3 regions of the Kitasatospora sp. NPDC056076 genome follow, and region 3 is predicted to be linked to each of the others. Evidence: riboswitches for the same ligand, from Rfam matches in the RefSeq annotation. Region 3 holds a riboswitch; each other region holds the start of a gene.

Region 1 (7,071 bases), on a different contig from region 3:
TCCGTCCGCTGAAGCGCTCCATGGTGGTACTCCTTCGTTCGTGGTCTCTCGACCTCAAGAGACACGGTACGCCCATGTGGCACGTTGTGCCAAGAAGTCTCGATGTGCCACCTGGGCGCGATGCGTCGGGACCGTGATCGCTTGCGTACGCTGATCCCTGTGACCGGACGCCCGACCCTGACCCAGCGCCGCCGTGACGCCACCCGGCTGGAGATCGCCCGCACCGCCGCCGCGCTCTTCGCCGAGCAGGGCGCCGAGGCGACCACCGCCGAGGAGATCGCCGCCGCCGCGGGCGTCTCGCTGCGCACCTTCTACCGCTACTTCTCCGTCAAGGAGGACGCCGTCGCCCCGCTGCTGGCGGCGGGCGGGCAGCGCTGGGTGGACCTGCTGGCCGAGAGTCCGGCGGACGTCCCGCTGCGCGAGGCGCTGGAGCGCTCGGCCGTCGAGTCGCTCACCCCGGCCGACGACGAGGCCGTCGAGGCGATGCACTGGACCCGCGACCTGCTGCGCGACCCGCGGCTGGACGGCACCTGGCAGCGGGTCCATGCCGCGTCGGAGGCGCGGCTGCGGGGCGTGCTGGCCGCCCGCTGTCCGGACGGCGCCGATCCGCTGGAGGTCCGGCTGGCCGCTGCGGCGGCCACGGCGGCGATCCGGGTGGCCCTGGAGCAGTGGGCCGGCTCCGACGCCGCCGTCACCGGCCCCGGCTCCCCGCAGGACCTCGGCGCCCGCTGCATGCGCGAACTCACGGCGGGGCTGCGCCTGTGGGATCGGCCGGCGGGGGAGTGGCGACCCAGCGGTGAGCGGATGACAGCGGACGGATGACAGCAGCCGGATGACGGATAACAGATAGCGGCGAACAGATGACAGAGAACAACTTTCGAAATCTGTTATCTGTTATCCGTTCGCTGTCATCTGTTATCTGAAAGTTGAAATCTGTCATCTGTTCGCCGCTTGCCCACAGCCCCCGATCAGCTTCCTCCCAGCTCCCGCTAGGGTTGGTGCGCGCGCCCCGGTGGGGGAACCGGGGTGACCTCCTCGGATGTCCCTGAGTGGAGGGGGCGGGAGTTCGAGGCGTGGGAGCAACTGGAACATGGGTCTGACGAGCCACAAGGTGCTGGCACTGGCCGTGCTGATGGCGGTCGTGGTGATGGTCGGCACGGTCTGGCTCTGGCCCAGACTCGCCCGGAAGAGCTGGCAGGCGGTGCTCGGCCGCATCGGCGCGCTGCTCGCGACTCAGCTGGCGGTGCTCGCCGCGCTCGGGCTGGTGGCAAACAACTACTTCGCCTTCTACAGCAGTTGGGACGACCTGATGGGCACGGGCAGCACCGGCCCGGTCGTCATCCACAACAAGGCGGACGCCTCCGGCCGACTGCTGGTCGAGACCATAGGCCAGGCGTCGGTCAAGGGCGGCGGCGCGATGGGCCGTGAGCCCAGCCAGTCCGGCGAGATCCGCAAGGTCCGGATCGACGGCAAGGAGAGCCGGCTGTCGACCGAGGGCTTCGTCTACCTGCCGCCGCAGTACTTCCAGCCCGAGTACGCGCAGAAGCAGTTCCCGGCCGTGATCGTCAGCACCGGATTCCCAGGAATCGCCGAGAACCTGATCACCCGCTTCAACTACCCGGGCGCCGCGCTCAAGCTGCTGCAGGAGGGCCGGATGCAGCCGACCGTCATGGTCCTGATGCGTCCCTCGCCCGCCCTGCCGCAGGACACCGAGTGCGAGGACATCCCGGGCGGCGCCCAGTCCGACACGTACTTCACCAAGGACGTCCCGTCGGCGATCCAGGCCAGCTACCGGGTCTCGGCCGACCCCCGGGCCTGGGCCTTCATGGGCAACTCCACCGGCGGCTACTGCGCGCTCAAGCTGGCCATGCGCCACCCGGACGTCTTCCCGACCGCCGTGTCCCTGTCCGGGTACTACGAGGCGGCCGACGACCCGACCACCGGCGACCTCTTCGGCGGCAGCAAGCAGCGCCGCGACGAGGCCGACCTGATGTGGCGGTTGAAGAACCTGCCGCAGCCGGACGTCTCCGTGCTGCTGGCCGGCACCAAGAAGGGCGACGGCAACTACAAGCACGACACCGAGGCGTTCATCGACGCCGCGAGGAGCCCGATGAAGGTCTCCTACAGCATGCTCGAGAACGGCGGCCACAACTTCGAGACCTGGAGCGCCCTGCTGCCGTCCTCGCTGGAGTGGCTGTCCCAGCACCTCAAGGTCCCGAACCAGCCGGGCCACCCGGGCCAGACCGTCTGACGGCGCCGCCCGCGGAACGCACCGAACCCCCGGAAGCCTCGGCTCCCGGGGGTTCGGTGCGTTCCGGCGCCGGTCAGGCGACCCGTTCCAGCGTCCCGGTGTGCAGCTGGCCGACCCGGCCGCCCTCGCCCTCGAAGGTCCAGAAGGCCCGTACGGTCAGCGCGTTGAGGTCCATCACGTGACTGACGGTGATCCCGCTCTGTTCCGTCCAGCTGATGAAGTAGATCTCCGGCGCGACCTCGGCGACGTGCAGTCGCACGTCCTCCCACTGGCCCGCCGACTCACCGAGGCCCTCCCAGCGCAGCCGGGTGCCGTCGGCCGAGTAGGAGTTGCGGAAGGCCGCGCCGTTGTCGGCCCGGAAGACGTAGGTACGGCCGGCGAAGGCGGGCAGGGGCGCGGTCATGGTGGGGCGGAACCTCTTCTCTGGAACGGGGGACGGGTCGTACGGCTCCGGCCGGTGCTCTTGTGCACCGCGGAAAATCCCAGGGCTCCAATTTATCCGATGGGGCGGACTCGGGCGGCTCCACGCCACGGCGGTCACGCACGGTCCGCCACCGCGGCACCGCGCACCGTGTGTGACCGGCAGCCCGGGGGGCCCAGCGGGGCCGCGGGTTGGCGTCGGCTCCATTGATCAACTCGGCCGCCACGCAGCGTCGTTGATCGACACCACTGTGAGCTGCGCGACAACCGGCCCCATGAGGTTGTCCGTCCACGGACGGCCTGCCTAGCCTGCAGTCGTCGTCCGCTGTCGCGGACCCCGCCGCCGGGACGCCGAGTCCCGTCCACCCGCCGGCGAGTACCCGAGCACCACAGCGGACGGGAGCGGGGGAACCAAGGTCAGCGCCCGGCCCGTACGCACCAGCGTGCGGGGCGTGGCTAGGGGTGAAGCCGCTCCACAGGCGGCCGGGCAACTGCAGCCCGAATCCGACAGCTCACCTCGCAGGCGTGGCAGAGGACCCCCATGCACCAGCCTGCCCGGCGCCGTCGCGCGCCCCGCCACGCCCGTCCGTCCCGCCGCGGCCGCAACGCCGCCCTCGCCACGACCGGGGCGCTCGCCATCACCGGCGCCGGCCTGCTCGGTCTGCCGTCCGTCTCCGGCGCCCAGGCCGCCACCGGCCCGACCGTCACCCAGGACCGGCTCGCCCCGGCCACCATGGTCGCCGGCAGGGCCGGCACCGCCTCGCTGGCCCTGCACTCCTCGTCCTGCTTCACCGCCAAGACCGTCGGCGTCGGCGTCCGTGACGCGCGCGGCACCAACCTGGACTTCCCGGGCAACGCGAGCAACGTGCAGATCTGCCCCGGCGGACTCACCTACACCAGCGCCGCCCGCACCCTGGCCGCCGGGACGTACACCCAGTTCGGCTTCTGGCAGGACCTCGGCGGCGCCTGGCACAACCTGCCCTCGCAGCAGCTGGTGGTCTCGGCCACGGGTACGCCCACGCCGGCCCCGTCCCCGACGGCGACCCCGACGGCGAAGCCCACCGCGACTCCGACCGCGACCGCGAGCCCGACGGCGAAGCCCACCGCGACCGCGTCCCCCACCGCGAGCCCGACCGCGACGCCGACCGCGACGCCGACCCCCACCGCCACGGCCACCCCGACGACCCCGGCGCCGTCCTCCCTGATCGCCGGCAAGTCGCTGACCTGGTCCGACGAGTTCAACAGCCCGATCAACTGGGGCCAGCGCTGGGTCGGCGACAAGAGCACCTCGTACAAGTACGGGAACCACAACCCGGACGACAACAAGCTCGACTGGCTGAACAAGAACAACGTCACCGTCGCGAACGGCGTCGCCACCTTCACCGCCACCCCGGGCGGGCCGACGCTGGAGAACGGCAAGCAGTCCTGGAACACCGGCTTCCTGACCACCGAGGGCTCCGCCGAGGGCTTCCAGGTCAAGACCGGCGACTACGCCGAGACCCGGGTCAAGCTGCCCGCCGGCACCGGCGCCTGGCCCGCCCTGTGGACCTGGAAGAACGGCAACGGGGAGATCGACTCCTTCGAGTACCACCCCGACAACCCGAACCTGCTGGAGCTGACCAACCACGTCAACCCCGGCAACCCCGACTACTACACCGACGCGGGCGCCATCGGCACCGACCAGTGGGTGACCATCGGCACCTACTACGGCGCCAACTCGGTGGACTGGTACGTCAACGGCGTCAAGGTGTTCTCGGACGGCAAGGGCGTCGGAGCCAACTTCTCGGCGTACCTGATCCTCAACCTCTCGGTGAGCGCCGGCAAGTACCACCCGGCGCCGCAGGGGAACGCCCCGATCACCATGGCCGCCGACTACGTCCGCGTCTACCGGTAACCACGTCTACCGGTAACCACGAGCCCGCCCCATCGGTCAACGGAGGTCCGGCAGCCGCTCGCCGGACGGCCGGTGACCGGTGGGGCGATCCGGTCCGTCAGTCGCCCGCCGTCTCGACGACCCTGATGTCGAACTCCTCCCGGTGGCCCCTGCCGCCCGGGTCGTCCGCGCTGCGCACCTCGACCGAGCCGCCCTCCAGAACCCCGAGCGGCAGGTTGTCGGAGAGCCGGACCGGGACGAGGGCGGTCACGCTGCGCCCGTCCGGCAGCCCGGGACCGAACACGCAGCGCACCTGCCTGCCGCGCGAGACGACCGCACAGTCCTCGGGGTAGTACGGGCCCTCCGGGGTCACCCCGTCCGGCAGGGTGACCGTGATCGTGAGCGGTGAGGCGGTGGTGTCCGGGCCGAGATTGGCCACGAAGGCGTGGATGGTGGTGGCGCCGCCGGGCGGGGCCGGATCCGGGTCGATCCGGACCACCTCCAGGTGGGAGCGGGACGTCTTGGCGACCACGGCGGGCAGAGTGGACGCCTCGGGCGCCCCCGGCGCGACGGTCCCCAGATCCGGACGCGGCACCGGGTGCCGCACCGCCCAGGAGGGCCCGGCGGCCAGCGCGGCCACCGCGCAGCCCGCCGTCACCGCCGCCAGCAATCCGGCCCGGCCGAACCTCCTGCGCCCCGCGCCGCCCCGTACTCCGTGCTGCTCCACGCCGCTCACCCTGTTCCCGTGCTCCGGCGGCCCGCACCGTCGCGGGCCGCGTCCGCACCAGGGTGTCCGAGCCGCCGCCGCGAGGGCGCCGCAACTCGCCCACCGCCACTCGAACGGCGGGGGCACCGGTCATGGCCCGATCGCTCTTGCCGGTCAAGGCGGTTGACGGAGCGTCAGGGTGCCAGGACCTGCCCCAGCCGGGCCGCGATCTGGTGCATCACCGGCACCAGTGCGGACGCCCCCGCCTGCTCCTCCAGCGCCCGGATCCGGGCCTCCGGGCCGGAGACGGAGAGCGCGGTGGGCGTCGGCGCGCCCGGGACGGCGAGCGCGATGCAGCGGACGCCGATCTCCTGCTCCTGGTCGTCCACCACGTACCCGCGCTCGCGCGCCTCGGCGAGCTGGTCCATCAGCTCCTGCGGGTCGGTGAGGGTGTACTCGGTGTGGGCGGGCAGCGGGTTGGGGCCCAGGACCGCGCGCGCCTCGTCCTCGGGGAGCTGGGCGAGCAGCGCCTTGCCGACGCCGGTGCAGTGCGGCTGCACCCGCCGGCCGACCTCGGTGAACATCCGCATCGAGCGCCGCGACTGCACCTGCCCGACGTACACCACCTCGCCGCCCTCCAGTACCGCGAGGTTGGCGGTCTCGCCGGTGGCCTCCATGAGTTCGGCCAGGTACGGGCGGGCCCAGCTGCCGAGCAGGCGGCCGGCGGTCTCGCCGAGCCGGATCAGCCGGGGGCCGAGGGTGTAGCGGCGGGCGGTGTCCTGGCGGACATAGCCCTGCTGGACGAGGGTACGAACCAGTCGGTGGATGGTCGGCATCGGGAGGCCGGAGCTGGTGGAGAGCTCACTGAGGGTGGCCACGCCGCCCGAGTCGGCCAGCGCCTCCAGGAGTTGGAAGGCGCGCTCGACGGACTGCACGCCGCCGCTCGCGCGGTCGGCGCCTGTCGTCGATGCTGTGTCGGGGGTCGCAACCACCGGCGTTCCCTTCGCTGTCGGGGAGGAGTAGAGTCCCGGCGACCTCTTCAACAAACCGTTGAAATTCTGTATCGCGGAAACTAGTCTCCACCTTACAGAATCGAACCCGCCGACAGGCGGGTAACGATCGAGGAAGTTCCCGAGGAAGTTCCCACCGGAGCTCCCTTCGCCAGGCTCAACCGTCTTAGGAGTGTCCTGCTCATGGCTGCAGCTCAGGGGCCCGTCGGCGCCTCCCCCGCCGCTCCGGTCGTCACTGTCGCCGGACCGCGCGTCCATCGGGCCGAGGAGGTGCTCACCCCGGAGGCGGTCGCCTTCGTCGTGGGCCTCCATCGCGCCTTCGAGGGCCGTCGACAGGAGCTCCTGGCGAGGCGGAAGAGCCGACGCGCGGAGATCGCCCGCACCGGCACGCTGGACTTCCTCCCCGAGACCGCCGACGTCCGGGCCGGCGACTGGAAGGTCGCCGAGGCGCCGCGCGCCCTCCGGGACCGCCGGGTCGAGATCACCGGGCCCACCGACCGCAAGATGGTCATCAACGCGCTCAACTCCGGGGCGAGGATCTGGCTCGCCGACTTCGAGGACGCCACCTCCCCGACCTGGGAGAACGTGGTCAGCGGCCAGGTCAACCTGATCGACGCCTTCGAGGGCCGGATCGACTTCACCAGCTCGGCCGGCAAGGCCTACGCCCTCAAGCCCGCCGCCGAACTCGCCACCGTCGTGGTCCGCCCGCGCGGCTGGCACCTGGACGAGAACCACCTGCTGGTCGACGGCGTCCCGGTGGCCGGCGCGTTCGTCGACTTCGGCCTGTACTTCTTCCACAACGCGGCCCGGC
Region 2 (7,071 bases), on a different contig from region 3:
TGCTGACCGCCCTGCTCGACGCCTCCCCCGCCGACTGGGCCGCCACCCGGGTCAGCGCCGAGGGCATCGACTCCCCGGCCCTGCCCGCCGCCCGCCCCTGGCGGCGGACCGCCGCAGACGCACCGGCCCTGACAGCGACCCAGGAGGCGGCCCAGGCGGCGCAGGCCGCGACCCAGGCGGTGGTGGCCGGGACGGCCGCCGGGGCGCGCGCCGACCGGGCCCGGGCACAATGAGCACCGACCCCCGCCACCCGACCGGAGCACGAGCCCGATGAGTCAGACCGTCACCCGCGCCCTGCGCATCCTCGCCGAACTCGGCGAGGGCGAGCGCTCCCTCGACCAGTTGGCCGAGGTCCTCGGCGTGCACAAGACCACCGTGCTCCGGCTGCTCCAGAGCCTGGAGGAGGAACGGTTCGTCTACCGCGACGCGGCCTACCGCTACCACCTCGGCGCCGGCCTGTTCGCCCTGTCCGGCCTCGCCCTGGAGCAGCGCGGCATCCGCCGGATCGCCGCCCCGCACCTCGCCGAGCTGAACTCCGCCACCGGCCAGACCGTGCACCTGGCGGCCTACGAGGGCGGCGAGGTGGTCTACATCGACAAGTTCGACTCCCGCCACCCGGTCAGGATGTACTCCCGGATCGGCCTGCGCGCCGCCCTGCACAGCGCCGCCGTCTCCAAGGTCCTGCTGGCCGACCTCCCGCTGCCCGAGCGCCGCCGGGTGGTGGCCGGGATCGACTTCACCCCGCACACCGAACGCACCCTCACCACGCCCGAGGCGCTGCTCGCCGAGCTGGAGAAGGTCGCGGCCCAGGGCTGGGCGCAGGACCACGCCGAGCACGAGGCCTTCATCAACTGCGTCGCCGCCCCGATCCGGGACGCCAGCGGCCGGGTGGTCGCCGCCGCCTCCATCTCCGTCCCGGACGTCCTCCTCCCGTACGAGCAGGTGCTGGACCTGCTCCCGCAGCTGCTCGCGACCGCCCGGGCGGTGTCGGCCGACTGCGGCCGCCCCGATCACAACTGACGAACCGTCACCGAACAGTCACCGACCGCAAGGAGTCCCGACCCCGATGTCCTCCGACAAGACCGAGATCCGCACCGACGGCGCCCCGGCCCCGGCCTGGATGTTCTCCCAGGGCGTCCGCAAGGGCCCGATCCTCCAGGTCTCCGGCCAGGGCCCGCAGGATCCGGCGACCGGCGAGTACCTCCACCACGGCGACGTGAAGGCGCAGACCCGCCGCACCCTGGAGAACGTCAAGGCCATCGTCGAGGCCGGCGGCGCCACCATCGAGGACGTGGTGATGTTCCGCGTCTACCTCACCAAGCGCGCCGACTTCCCGCTGATGAACGAGGTCTACGCCGAGTTCATCGAGGAGAACGTCAAGCCCGGCGGGGTGAAGCCGTGCCGCACCACGATCTTCGTCGAACTGCCGCAGGAGCCGATGCTGGTGGAGATCGACGCCCAGGCCGTCATCGGCTGACCACCTGACCGCCTGACCGCCCGGCGGCCTGACGGCCCGACGGCCCGACCCGCCGCCACGACACCCCGAGGGCCCGGACGCCACCAACGCGTCCGGGCCCTCGGCGCATCCCCACCCCGCCACGCCGCCGCGCCACCGCCCGCCCACTTGCCACACCTCCAGGGGGACATTAGGTTAGCCTCACCTAACCAACAGGAGGTCCGTTCATGAGCATCACCGCCGGTGACGCCGAGGTGCCCGAGCCCACCACCGCCGAGCGGGTCCGCAGCCTGCTCAGCGCGGCCTCCTCGCTCACCGTCCGCGCCCTCGGCGAGCACCACGACCTGGACACCCCGGTCTCCGTCCACGGCTCCCGGCTGCGCCTGCGCGCCCCGCTGGACGCCCCGCTCGTCGCGGCCCTCGCCGGCGCCACCGCCACCGACGGCCTGGCCGTCGTGCTCGACGTCACCGACGTCTCCCCCGTGGCGGTCCGCGACCGCATCCGCGGCCGGCTCACCCTGGCCGGCCGGCTGCACCTGGCCCACCTCGCCGACGACGGCCTCAGCGTCCACCTGCGGGTCGACGTCGCCCACGCCGTCCTCGCCACCCCGTACGGCACCGGCGCGCTCACCGCCGCCGACCTCTCCCTCGCCGCCCCCGACCCGCTGGCCCGTCACGAGGCCGCCCTGCTCACCCACCTGGCCGACGACCACGCCGACGCCCTCGACCTGCTCACCCGGCTGCTCGACCCGGCACTGCTCACCCACGGCCCGGCCGTCCGCCCGCTCGCCCTGGACCGCCACGGCCTGGTGCTGCGCCTGGACCACTCGCACGGCCACCGCGACGTCCGCCTGGTCTTCCCCGAGCCCGCCCGCGACACCGAGGACTTCGGCCACCGGATGCACGACCTGATGGCCGCCGCCGAACACGGCCTCCCGGCCCGCCGCACCTGACGCCGCCGCAGTCGGCGCAGTCAGCGCAGTCAGCGCGAATACGAGACGTACCCGTGGACCACGACGACCGAGCGGAAAACGGCAGCGGCCGGCCCGGCCGTACGAGAGGTTGTCCCGTACGGCCGGGCCGGCCTTGGGCGTGTCCCGCGCCCAGGTCCACCGGTGCGGCGATCACCCGGTCGAGCGGTCACCCGACATGACCATCCCGGGCGTCGATTCGCCCCGCACCAGCGGTGGTTCACACGTTCCTGCGGAAGGACCCGGAGGGTCAGAGCGCGACGCCGTGCGCCCGCAGGTAGGCGACCGGGTCGATGTCCGAGCCGTACTCGGAACCGGTACGGATCTCGAAGTGCAGGTGCGGGCCGGTCACGTTGCCGGTCGCACCGGAGAGACCGAGCTGCTGGCCGGCGGTGACGGTCTGACCGACGCTCACGCCGATCGAGGACAGGTGCGCGTACTGGGCGTACTTGCCGTCGGCGAGCTTGATCTCGACCTCGTTGCCGTAGGCGCCGTCGCTGCCGGCCTTCACCACGACACCGTTGGCGACGGCGCGCAGCGGGGTGCCGGTGGAGGCGACGAAGTCCTGGCCGGTGTGGTGGCCGGAGGCCCACATCGAGCCGGCCACGCCGTAGGCCTCGCCCAGCACGGGGTTGGCGAGCGGGGCGACGTAGCCGGAGGTGGCGGCGACCGGGGCCGCGGTCACGGCCTGGGCCGGGGCGGCGGTCTGAACCTGGGTCTGCACCTGGGCGCCGGGCTTGGCGGCCTCGGTCCGGACCTGCACCTGGGAGTCCGCGGCAGCGGAGGTGTCCTGGGTGACCGGCGCGGCGGACTTCGCCGGAGCGGCCGGCTTGGCCGGGGCGGCGGCGTGACCGGCGAGGGCCAGCTGCTGACCGGGGAAGATCAGGTTCGGGTCGGCGCCGACCACCGAGCGGTTCTGCTCGTACAGCGCGTGCCAGCCGCCCTCGACGTTCTTGGCGTCGGCGATCTTCGACAGGGTGTCACCGCTGACGACGCGGTAGCTCTGCTGGGCGGCCGGGGCGGCAGCCGGAGCGGCGGCCCCGGAAGCGGCCGGGGCGGTGGTGGCCGCCGGGGCGGTGTGCGCCTGGGCGCTCATCGCGGTCACGAGCGGCAGGACGAACGAGGCCCCGGTGACGGCGGTGGCGATGCCGATGCGGGCGGCACGGGGCAGGGCGATACGACGAGCCTGTGCAGGCATGGAATTTTCCTCTCCGACGCCTGCGAGGTGAGCTGTCGGGTTCGGGCTGGAGTTGCCCGGCCGCATGTGCGGCTTCACCCCAAGCCGGCCCTGGTGGTCCGCGCCCGAAAAGGCGCGAACTCCGGTCCGGCGACTTACCTGTGGGTCCCCCGCTCCTGCCGTACAGAGTTCGGTGCGAGCCACCGGGCAGCGGCAGGACTCGGCGTTCCACCCGGTGGATCCGTCCGGACTGGCCGGGCGGTCGCTGAACTAAAACTCATCCGTTCGGGTGAAGCAATGTCGATCTCTTGAATCGGCAACAACCCCCGCGGCCCCGTCACCCTCCGAATGATCCCTTGCACGCTCCGTGCACGATCCATTCACCCGGCGCCACTGATCCACCACCCTGCGCCGCCGGGACCACCCCCGTGCGACCGTCCGTTCACGCACCGCCACCGACCGACACACCACCCGGTGACCCTTGTCACGTACGCCCCGGCGGGCGCAGGATTCGGCCCGTGGCCACCTCTCAAGCCGGCACTCTGCGCCTGGGCACCGCGCAGGGCCGCTGGGTACTCCTCGCGACAGTGCTCGGCTCCAGCATGGCGATGCTCGACGGCACCGTCGTCAACGTCGCCCTGCCCCGGATCGGCGCCGACCTCGGCGCCTCCCTCGCCTCCCTGCAATGGACCCTGAACGCCTATCTGCTCACCCTGGCCGGCCTGATCCTGCTCGGCGGCGCCCTCGGCGACCGCTACGGACGGCGCCGGGTCTTCCTGATCGGCGTGGTCTGGTTCGCCGTCGCCTCCGCGGCCTGCGCCGCAGCGCCGACCATCCACGTGCTGATCGCCGCCCGCGCCGTCCAGGGCATCGGCGGCGCGCTGCTCACCCCGGGCTCGCTGGCCATGCTCCAGGCGGTCTTCCACCCGGACGACCGCTCGGCGGCGGTCGGCCTCTGGTCCGGCCTGGGCGGGGTGTCGGCGGCCGTCGGCCCCTTCCTCGGCGGCTGGCTGGTGGACGGCCCGGGCTGGCGCTGGATCTTCCTGCTGAACCTGCCGCTGGCTGCCGCCGTGATCGCGGTGACCTCCCGTTACGTCCCGGAGAGCCGGGACGAGTCCGCCGCCGGCCGCTTCGACGTGCCCGGCGCCCTGCTCGCCGCCCTCGCGCTCGGCGCCGTCACCTACGCGCTCACCGCCGCCGGGGAGGGACTGTCCCCCGCCGTCTGGGTCACCGGTGCGATCGGCCTGCTACTGGCCGCCGCCTTCGTGGCCGTCGAGCGGCGCACGCCCGACCCGATGCTGCCGCTCGGCCTGTTCTCCTCCCGGCTGTTCACCGCCGTGAACCTGGTCACCCTCTGCGTCTACGCGGCGTTCAGCGGGGTCTTCTTCCTGCTGGTGGTGCAGCTGCAGATCGTCTCGGGCTTCTCCCCGCTGGTCTCCGGCTTCGCCCTGGTGCCGATCACGGTGCTGATGCTGACCCTGTCCGCGCGCGCCGGGCGGCTCGGCAAGCGGATCGGCCCGCGCGTCCCGCTCACCGTCGGCCCGCTGCTGTGCGCCGCCGGGGTGCTGCTGATGCTGCGCACCGGCCCCGGCTCCTCCTACTGGGCGGACGTGCTGCCCGCGGTCGCGGTGATGGGCTCCGGGATGACGCTGCTGGTCGCCCCGCTGACCGCCACCGTGCTGGCCGCCGTCGAGGTGCGGCACGCGGGCATCGCCAGCGGCGTCAACAACGCCGCCGCCCGCGCGGCCGGGCTGCTCGCGGTCGCCGCCCTGCCGGCCCTGGCCGGACTGAGCGGCGACGCCTACCGGGTGCCCTCCGCGGTGGACTCCGCCTTCCACACCGCGATGCTGATCTGTGCCGGCCTGCTGGCCGCCGGCGGGCTGATCGCCTTCGCCACCGTCCGGGGCAATGTGCTGGCGCCGGAGGAGGAGCACCCGGTGGCCGAGCCGAACTGCGACTGGCCCTGCGCCACCACCACCCCGCCGCTCGACCCGGGCCGCCCCCGGACGCACGAGGGCCCCGCCACCGGAACGGCGGCAGGGCCCTCGCCAGAGAACTGACTCCTCGTCAGAGGATGTCGCCGGGGGCGTACTTGGCCGCCTCCGGGTAGGCCGCCGCGACGGCCTCCACCTGACGGACGACCTCGGCGACCTGCGCCCCGGCCGCACCGGTGAAGGACAGCCGGTCGGCGAGCAGCGCGTCCAGCCCGGCCCGGTCCAGCGGGATCCGCTCGTCGGCGGCGAGGCGGTCCAGCAGCTCGTTCTCCCGGGCGCCGGCGCGCATCGCCAGCGCCGAGGCGACGGCGTGCTCCTTGATGACCTCGTGGCCGGTCTCCCGGCCGACGCCCGCGCGCACCGCGCCCATCAGCACCTTGGTGGTGGCCAGGAACGGCAGGTAGCGGTCCAGCTCGGCCTCGATCACGGCCGGGAAGGCGCCGAACTCGTCCAGGACGGTGAGGAAGGTCTCCAGCAGGCCGTCGAAGGCGAAGAAGGCGTCCGGCAGCGCGACCCGGCGCACCACGGAGCAGGAGACGTCGCCCTCGTTCCACTGGTCGCCGGCCAGCTCGCCGGTCATCGACGCGTAACCGCGCAGGATGACGGCCAGGCCGTTGACGCGCTCGCAGGAGCGGGTGTTCATCTTGTGCGGCATCGCGGAGGAGCCGACCTGGCCCTCCTTGAAGCCCTCCGTGACCAGCTCGTGGCCGGCCATCAGGCGGATGGTCTTGGCCAGGCTGGACGGCGCGGCGGCCAGCTGGACGAGGGCGGTGAGCACCTCGAAGTCCAGCGAGCGCGGGTAGACCTGGCCGACGCTGGTCAGCACGTGGTCGAAGCCGAGGTGGCCGGCGACCCGGCGCTCCAGCTCGACCAGCTTCTCGGTGTCGCCGCCGAGCAGGTCCAGCATGTCCTGGGCGGTGCCGACCGGGCCCTTGATCCCGCGCAGCGGGTAGCGGGCGATCAGCTCCTCCAGGCGGCGGAAGGCGACCAGCAGCTCGTCGGTGATCGACGCGAAGCGCTTGCCCAGGGTGGTGGCCTGCGCGGCCACGTTGTGCGAACGGCCGGCCATGACCAGCTCGGAGTGCTGGGCGGACAACTTGGCCAGGCGCACCAGGACGGCGACCGTACGGTCCCGGACGTGCTCCAGGGACTGGCGGATCTGCAGCTGCTCGACGTTCTCGGTCAGGTCCCGGGACGTCATGCCCTTGTGGATCTGCTCGTGGCCGGCGAGCTCGCTGAACTCCTCGATCCGGGCCTTCACGTCGTGGCGGGTGACCCGCTCACGGGCGGCGATCGAGCCGAGGTCGACCTGGTCGACCACCCGCTCGTAGTCGGCGACGGCATTCGCGGGCACCTCGACACCGAGGTCCTGCTGGGCCTTCAGGACGGCGAGCCACAGGTGGCGCTCGAGGACCACCTTGTGCTCGGGGGACCACAGCTGGGCCAGGGTCGCCGAGGCGTACCGGGAGGCCA
Region 3 (7,071 bases):
GACAGAGGCAGGGCGGGGCAGAGACGGGGGCGGAGCGTCAGGAAGCGGCGCGTCAGGGAGCGGGCCGGGAGCGAGCGGGCCGGGCCTCAGCGGCCGAGCAGCCCCCGGGTGGCGGCCCGGTTGACGTTGGTCAGGCCGCGGACCAGCCGCGCGGTGAGGAAGATCAGCAGGACCCCGATCGCCGAGAACGCGGCGATCTGCCAGGTGCCCTCCACGTAGTAGGCGTGCCGGACGTGGTGGCTGTCGGTGAAGTCGAACAGCTGGTACCCGTGCCAGGAGGTGTAGCGCGGGAAGACCCAGTGGTAGAGCGGGTAGAGCGCCATCGCCCAGCCGAGCAGCAGGAACGTCAGCGTGAGGCAGAAGCTGAACACCGCCCAGGGGAACATCACCAGCTGGTACAGCGCGGCCTTCCAGCCCGCCCCGTCGGCCAGCCGTGCGGTGATCGAGCCCCAGCTGCCCGGGCGCACCTGCTGCACCGGCGCCGGGCCGGGCACGTCCAGCGCGAGCATCCCGCGCACCCGGGCCCGCTCGGCCCGGCCGAGGCCCCGGGCGGTGCTGGTCAGGGCGGCCAGCACCGGCAGGCCGAGGACGGTGACGAAGGTGCCGACGCCGAGGCAGAACAGGACGATCGCGACGACGAAGCCGACGATCGCGACCGGCAGCCCGGTGAGCGCGTAACCGACCTCGCGGTAGTAGTGCCCGGAGAACGGCGCCCGCCAGAAGCCGGGCGGCTCCTCGGTGCGGCGGGCCCGGGCCGGACGGGCCCCGTCGTCGCCGTAACCGCCCGCGGCGTCCCACCCCTGACCCAGCGTGCTGCCGCTGCTGCTCATCTCCCGGTCCCCGGCCCCTCGTTGTCGTGGTCTTCCGTACTCGCTGACGTGGTCAAGTCTGGCCGAGGCGGGGCCCGGTGGGTATCGGGCCGACCGGCGGATCGGGGGTGGGGTTAACCCCCCTGCCCGGCCTCGCGCCCCTGCCCGGCTCCCGGGCGCGGCGCGGGCGGGCCGGACCACTCGTCGGCGAGCAGCGCGTAGCGGTACGAGTCGCGCCAGGCGCCGCCCTTGTACAGGTCGTGCCGGACGTGCCCCTCCAGCCGGAAGCCGAGTCGGGTGAGCACCTTGGCCGAGGCCGTGTTCTCCACGTCGACCCGGGCGGCCAGCCGGTGCAGGCCGAGCGCCCCGAAGGAGAGCTCGCAGAGCAGTCCGGTGATCTCGCCCGCGTAGCCGCGGCCCCACACCGGGCGGCTCAGCACGTAGCCGAGGCGGGCCGAGCGGTACTCGCCGAGGGTGAGGGCGGCGTGCGCGACCGGCAGCGCGTCCTCCGGGTCCCCGGTGTCCCCGGCGTCCTCGCGCCGGACGACGGCGAGCCGGTAGACGCCCCGCTCCTCGGCCATCGCCTCCTCCAGGTAGAGCTCGATCTGGTCGGCGCAGGTCTCGCGGTCGCGCGGCTCGAAGGGGAGGTAGCGGGTCACCTCCGGGTCGCCGTACAGCGCGTGCAGCGCGTCCACTTCCTCCGGGGTGTGGCGGTACTCGCGGAGGGCGAGTCTGGGGCCGGTGAGGCGTACGGGGACCATGGCTGCCGACCCTACCCGCGTCCGGCGGCTACCGTTCGGAACATGAACGACGAAGACCTGCGGCTCGCCCCGCGCACCAGGGCCGCCGACCTGCTCGCCTGGGCGGCCGGCCAGGACCGCGCGCCGGTGGCCGAAGCGCCGCTGCGCGCGGTGCTGGCGCTGCTGGAGCTGGGCGGGGGCAGGATGCACGACGGCTGGCCCGAACTCACCTCCGACGAGGTGGAGCACCTGCTGTACGAGCGGCTCCACCTCTACGTCCAACCCGCGCCGGAGCAGGACCCGCTCGCCTACGGCGAAGCCGTACGGCTGCTGGTCGACCACCAGCGGGCCGCGAAGCGGCTCAACGCCAAGCGCCAGGAGCGGCTGCACGCCGAGGCCGAGTGGCAGGGCGAGGTCGCGGCCGGGCTGCTGCACCGCGCCGACCTGGTGACCTGGCCCCGGCTGTACGCGGTGCTGCTGCACGCCCACGGGGTGGACGTGACGGACCCGGCGGCCGTCCGGGACTGGCTGGCGGGCTTCGCCGCGCTCGACGAGGAGCAGCGGCTGGCCGGGTACGAGGCGCTGACGACGACCGGCTGGCTGGACGAACCGGACGAGCAGGGCTGGGGGCCGGGCCGGGTGCTGTCCGTCGGCATGGCCACCGACGGCGCGCGGCTGCTGCTGGAGCAGGGCCTGATGCGGCGCAGCTACCGCAACCTGGCCGAGCTGAACGCGCTGGGGCGCCCGATGCCGGACGAACTGACCGGTGGCTTCGAGGAGTTCGAGGCGGCGGCGGCCGAGGCGGCGCTCGACCTGCTCGGCGAATGGACGGTGCCCGGACTGCCGCGCCTGCTGGTGGAGGAGTTCCCGGAGCTCGCGCCGGAGCCGGGGGCGGCCGAGATCGACGCCTACCTGGCGCAGCTGCCCGCGGAGGAGCAGGAGCAGCCGGAGGGGTCGGAGGAGCCTCAGGAGCAGGAGCAGCAGTGAGCCGACGTGGCAGGGCCCCGGGCGTGCGCCGCCGGGGCCCTGCCACGTCCGTCGGTCCTACGGGGTGAGGCCGCGCTGCTGGAGCCAGGTCTCCGGGTCGACCGGGGCGCCGCCGCCGGGGCGGACCTCCAGGTGCAGGTGCGGGCCGGTGACGTTGCCGGTCGCGCCGACCTTGCCGATCTGCTGGCCGGCGGTGACCTTGCCGGAGCCCTTGATGATCGAGGAGAGGTGGCAGTACCAGATCTCGGTGCCGTCGGGCAGGGTCTCGACGATCCGGTAGCCGTACGAGCCGGACCAGCCGGCCGAGGTGACGGTGCCCTGGCCGACGGCGTAGACCGCGGTGCCGGTGTCGGCCGCGAAGTCCAGGCCGGTGTGCAGGTGGGCCCAGTAGCGGGCGCTCTGGCCGTAGTGGGCGGAGAGGTCGTAGTCCTTCACCGGCAGGGTGAGGGCGGCGGCCTTGGCCCGCTCGGCCTCCTCGGCGGCACGCTTGGCCTCCGCCTCCTTGGCGGCGGCCTTGGCCTCGGCCTCCTGGGCGGCCTGGACCCGGGCGCCCTCCTCGGCGGCGGTGCGCTGGCTGTCGGCCTGCTGCTGGATCCGGGCGGCGAGCGCGAGGCCTGGGTCGGCGGCCAGGGCGACCGTCTCGTCCGGGGCCTCGACGGCGGGCGCGGCGGCCGGGGTCGCGGAGGCGAAGCCGGTGGCGCCCAGGGTGGCGGCGACGGCGGTGACGCCGAGCAGCGGGGAGGCGCCGCGGGTCTGACGCGGCATCCGGTGGCGGTTGGCCTCGGCCTCCGGGGCGAACGGCTCGGCCGGTCCGGCGGACCCGCCGTCGCGGGGCTCGGCGCCGTGCGGGCCGGGGTGGTCGAGGAGCTGGGTACCGGCTGCGGGGCCGGCCGGGTGTGCCGGGGTGTGCGTCGACGCCACGGAGGCGCGCTCCTTTCCTTCCTTCGCGCCTACCGGGTTAGCTGACGGGTTCGGAGCAGGAAGGTCTCCTACGGCCGGGCCGGAGCCCCGCCGATTCACCCCAAGGAACGTGGTTCCCCGGCTCCCTGACCTGCCCGGAGGCCGGTCGGTGGGATTAGGCGACGGCGCACGGTGCCGTCTGGGTACGGCATTGACGACCGCGCTGCGTTATCAGACGTTAATCCTAGGACGCTCCGATTCCAAGCCATCCGCTCGGGGCCGCTGGGGAACAGGTGATCGGACGTCAACGAACGACCCCTCAGCCACCCGGTCCATCTGAGTACTCCTACTCATGTGCGACCCGGCCGCCCCGCCGCATCCTGGCGCCATGAGCACACCGATGCAGTCACGGACCACGGCCGCGTACTTCGTCCAGGCCGTCCTCTCCTTCGCCCTCTCCGGCACCGCCCTCGCCGCCGGGATCGCCTACCTGCCGGTCGGCGGCTGGACCCGGGCCTTCCTCGGGATCGGCCTCCTCTACACCGTCACCTCCTCGTTCACGCTGGCCAAGGTGGTCCGGGACCGGCAGGAGTCCTCGGACACCGTCGCCCGGGTCGACCAGGCCCGGCTGGAGAAGCTGCTCAGCGAGCACGACCCCTTCCGGGTCGAGGGGGCGTGAACGGAAGAGCGCCCCCGGTACCGGCCGGACGCTTGACGGCTAAGGCTATTAGCCTTAGCTTTATGGCTACAGGCAGAAACGAGCGAGTCGGCGGAGGCCACCATGAACGGCACCAGCACCCCGAGCACCCAGTACCTCGACGTCCCCGGCGGCCGCCTCGCCTACGACGACACCCGGCAGGGCGACGGCACCCCCGTCGTCCTCCTCCCCGGAATGCTCGACTCCCGCCGCGCCTACCGGCACCTGCACCCGCTGCTCACCGCCGCCGGCCACCGGGTCGTCACCATGGACCTGCGCGGCTTCGGCGACTCCTCGATCGTCTGGGACGACTACGGCCCCGCCGCCGTCGCCACCGACGTCCTCGCCCTGCTCGACCACCTCGGCATCGAACGGGCCGTCCTGGTCGGGCAGTCCTACACCGGGGCGACGGTCGTCAAGGTCGCCGGCGACGCACCCCAGCGGGTCGCCGGGATCGCCCTGATCGACGCCTTCGTCGAACACCGGGCCAACGCCCTCATGCAGGGCGTCATGGTCGTCATGGGCGCCGCCATGGTCCGGTGGCCCGGCGTCTGGGGCTTCTACCTGCGCAAGATGGCCTACCCCGGCCCCCGCCCCGCCGACCTCGACGGCTACGTCGACGGACTCGTCGCCGCCCTGCGCACCCCCGGCCGGCGCACCGCCACCCGCGGCCACGTCACCGGCGACTCCGCACCCGTCGGCTGGTGCGCGGCCGTCCGCTGCCCGGCCCTCGTCCTCATGGGCAGCAAGGACCCCGACTTCCCGAAGCCCGAGGCCGTCGCCGACCTCCAGGCCGAGAAGCTCGGCGCCCGCAAGGTGATGATCGACGGGTCCGGGCACTACCCGATGGCCGACAACCCGCAGGCCGTCGCCGACGCCCTGCTGCCCTTCCTCGCCGAACTCGCCTGAACCCCCCGCCCGTACGGAGAAACGAAGCCATGCCCCGCGTAGGACTGACCCCCGACCAGGTCGTCGACCACGCCCTCGCCCTCATCGACGACCAGGGCGGTGAAGCCCTCACCCTCGCCTCCGTCGCCACCCGGGCCGGCGTCGCCACCCCCTCGCTGTACAAGCACGTCAGCGGCGGACTCGGCGAACTGCGGCGCCTCATCGCCGTCCGGGTCACCGAGGAGCTCGCCGACCGGCTCGCGGACGCCGCCGTCGGCCGCAGCGGGGACGACGCCGTCACCGCCGTCCTGCGCGCCTACCAGGCCTACGCCACCGCGCACCCCCACCGCTACGCCGCCCTCCCCCAGGCACCCCAGCCCGACGACGACCTCACCCGCGCCGCCACCCGGCTCGTCGGCGTCATCATCGCCGTCCTCCGCGGCTACGGCCTCGACGGCCCCGAAGCCATCCACGCCGCCCGCACCGTCCGCTCCCTCGCCCACGGCTTCGCCTCCCTCTCCATCGCCGGCGCCTTCCAACTCGCCGAGGACCTCACCACCACCCACGACCGCCTCATCACCACCCTCACCACCGCCCTCCACACCTGGCCCGGCACCGCCACCCCCGCCTGACCACCCCGGGCCCACCCCCACCCGCACAGCACCTGAGCGGCGCAGGAAGTCGGCCCGGCCGACTTCTGGTGCGGCGGGGCTGCCGGTCGGCCGACTTCTCGCGACCGCAACCCCGCGAAACCGCACCGCAGAAGCCCGCCGGAGCGGAGCCCGGACCGCGCGCTGGAAGTCGGCCCGGCCGACTTCCAGCGGCGCGGGCTGCGGATCGGTCGACCTGAGCGGGCAACGGCCGCCGGCCCATCGACCAACCCGCGGGGCCGGAGTAGTGCGCAGGAAGTCGACCTGGCCGACTTCCTGCGCAACACCACGTAGACAGGGGCCTACCAGGCGAACGGCCACGCGCGCCTCGGGCCACAGGGGAACGCGGCGGCGTCGGCGGGCGCGCCAGAAGTCGGGCGGGCCGACTTCCTGCGCTTGCCGCCCCCACGGAACCCCACCGCAGAAGCCCCCCGGGGCAGAGCCTGGGCCACACATTGGAAGGCGAGCTGGCCGACTTCCAGTGGCGCGAAGCTGCCAGCTGGGCCGGGGAAGCGCACAGGAAGTCGACCTGGCCGACTCCTGGCGAGGCGAAGTTGCCGGCTGGGCCGGCGCGGCCGGGGGTGAACAGGCTGACTCCTGCGCAGCACCTCGTAGGCAGGGGCCTACAGGGCGACCCGCCGCGGGCCTCGGGGGCGGAGAAGTGCTGCGGCATTGGTGGGCGCGCCAGAAGTCGGCCCTATCGACTTCTCGTGCGAGGCCGGTCGAGAAGGAGCCCGGCGGGGACGACCGGGGCAGCCGAAAGGCGCGGCTCTACCGATCGGCAGGATCAGGCGGACGCCTCGGCGAGGAGGCCGATCTCTCCGAGAGGCAGGGGCTGTGCGCAGGAAGCGGCGGAGGGAGCACGGAGCTGCGGGCTTTGCCGGGTGACGGGCAGCCGAGAGGCGGCGGCAAGAAGCGGCGCGCCAGAAGTCGGGCGGGCCGACTTCTGGCGACAGCGGGTCGCCTGGTTGTCGAGCCGCTGGGGCGAGGGCATCGCCGTAAGGAACCGCAGCAGTGTCGGCGGCCGGCGCTCAGGTGCGCACCGGAAGTCGGGTGGGCCGACTTCTGGTGCGCGTGGGGCCGGAACGGGCTTGGTGGAGACGGGTGGAGCGCAGCAGTGGGCACCTCGGGGGAGGAGGGTTGCGGGGCGGCAGGCGGGGGCGGGTGGGAGTGGGAACTGCGCTGAGGGGGGTGGGAGGGGAGGGGTTAGTGTGGCCGGGCTGACTGGTGGTCACGACAGGGGACCGCCCACGCCTTCGCGGAGGTTCCGGGTGCCCGCACTGATAGCGAGGGTGCGGCGGTGGTACGGCCGGGTGCTGGACGGGGACGTCCGGGCCGGGCGGGTGGCGCTGGGGGTGCTGCTCGGGGTGACGGTGGTGCTGGGGGTGCTGCCGGTCCTG

What was found. A riboswitch is a leader RNA that binds a small molecule or an ion and turns the genes downstream of it on or off. The one in region 3 is predicted to bind cyclic di-AMP.
Region 1: it holds a riboswitch for cyclic di-AMP, as region 3 does, so the genes downstream of both, ACFC1T_RS23130 (hypothetical protein) here and ACFC1T_RS28075 (M23 family metallopeptidase) in region 3, are expected to answer to the same signal.
Region 2: it holds a riboswitch for cyclic di-AMP, as region 3 does, so the genes downstream of both, ACFC1T_RS30380 (peptidoglycan DD-metalloendopeptidase family protein) here and ACFC1T_RS28075 (M23 family metallopeptidase) in region 3, are expected to answer to the same signal.

What each region holds. Positions count from the first base shown of each region.
Region 1 is NZ_JBHJWG010000028.1:75,875-82,945, forward strand. Features, by position in the region: gene ACFC1T_RS23110 (SDR family NAD(P)-dependent oxidoreductase) at 1-22, opposite strand, end outside; gene ACFC1T_RS23115 (TetR/AcrR family transcriptional regulator) at 160-822, shown strand; gene ACFC1T_RS23120 (alpha/beta hydrolase) at 1,091-2,251, shown strand; gene ACFC1T_RS23125 (MoaF N-terminal domain-containing protein) at 2,325-2,654, opposite strand; cyclic di-AMP (ydaO/yuaA leader) riboswitch at 3,098-3,205, shown strand; gene ACFC1T_RS23130 (hypothetical protein) at 3,213-4,565, shown strand; gene ACFC1T_RS23135 (hypothetical protein) at 4,663-5,271, opposite strand; gene ACFC1T_RS23140 (IclR family transcriptional regulator) at 5,445-6,242, opposite strand; gene aceB (malate synthase A) at 6,444-7,071, shown strand, end outside.
Region 2 is NZ_JBHJWG010000046.1:34,320-41,390, reverse strand. Features, by position in the region: gene ACFC1T_RS30400 (sugar kinase) at 1-233, shown strand, start outside; gene ACFC1T_RS30395 (IclR family transcriptional regulator) at 271-1,020, shown strand; gene ACFC1T_RS30390 (RidA family protein) at 1,067-1,477, shown strand; gene ACFC1T_RS30385 (DUF2470 domain-containing protein) at 1,684-2,409, shown strand; gene ACFC1T_RS30380 (peptidoglycan DD-metalloendopeptidase family protein) at 2,678-3,625, opposite strand; cyclic di-AMP (ydaO/yuaA leader) riboswitch at 3,628-3,810, opposite strand; gene ACFC1T_RS30375 (MFS transporter) at 4,123-5,664, shown strand; gene purB (adenylosuccinate lyase) at 5,672-7,071, opposite strand, start outside.
Region 3 is NZ_JBHJWG010000039.1:54,403-61,473, reverse strand. Features, by position in the region: gene ACFC1T_RS28090 (sensor domain-containing protein) at 87-830, opposite strand; gene ACFC1T_RS28085 (GNAT family N-acetyltransferase) at 944-1,570, opposite strand; gene ACFC1T_RS28080 (hypothetical protein) at 1,613-2,536, shown strand; gene ACFC1T_RS28075 (M23 family metallopeptidase) at 2,594-3,457, opposite strand; cyclic di-AMP (ydaO/yuaA leader) riboswitch at 3,470-3,628, opposite strand; gene ACFC1T_RS28070 (YiaA/YiaB family inner membrane protein) at 3,825-4,115, shown strand; gene ACFC1T_RS28065 (alpha/beta fold hydrolase) at 4,218-5,042, shown strand; gene ACFC1T_RS28060 (TetR/AcrR family transcriptional regulator) at 5,072-5,653, shown strand; gene ACFC1T_RS28055 (PP2C family protein-serine/threonine phosphatase) at 6,943-7,071, shown strand, end outside.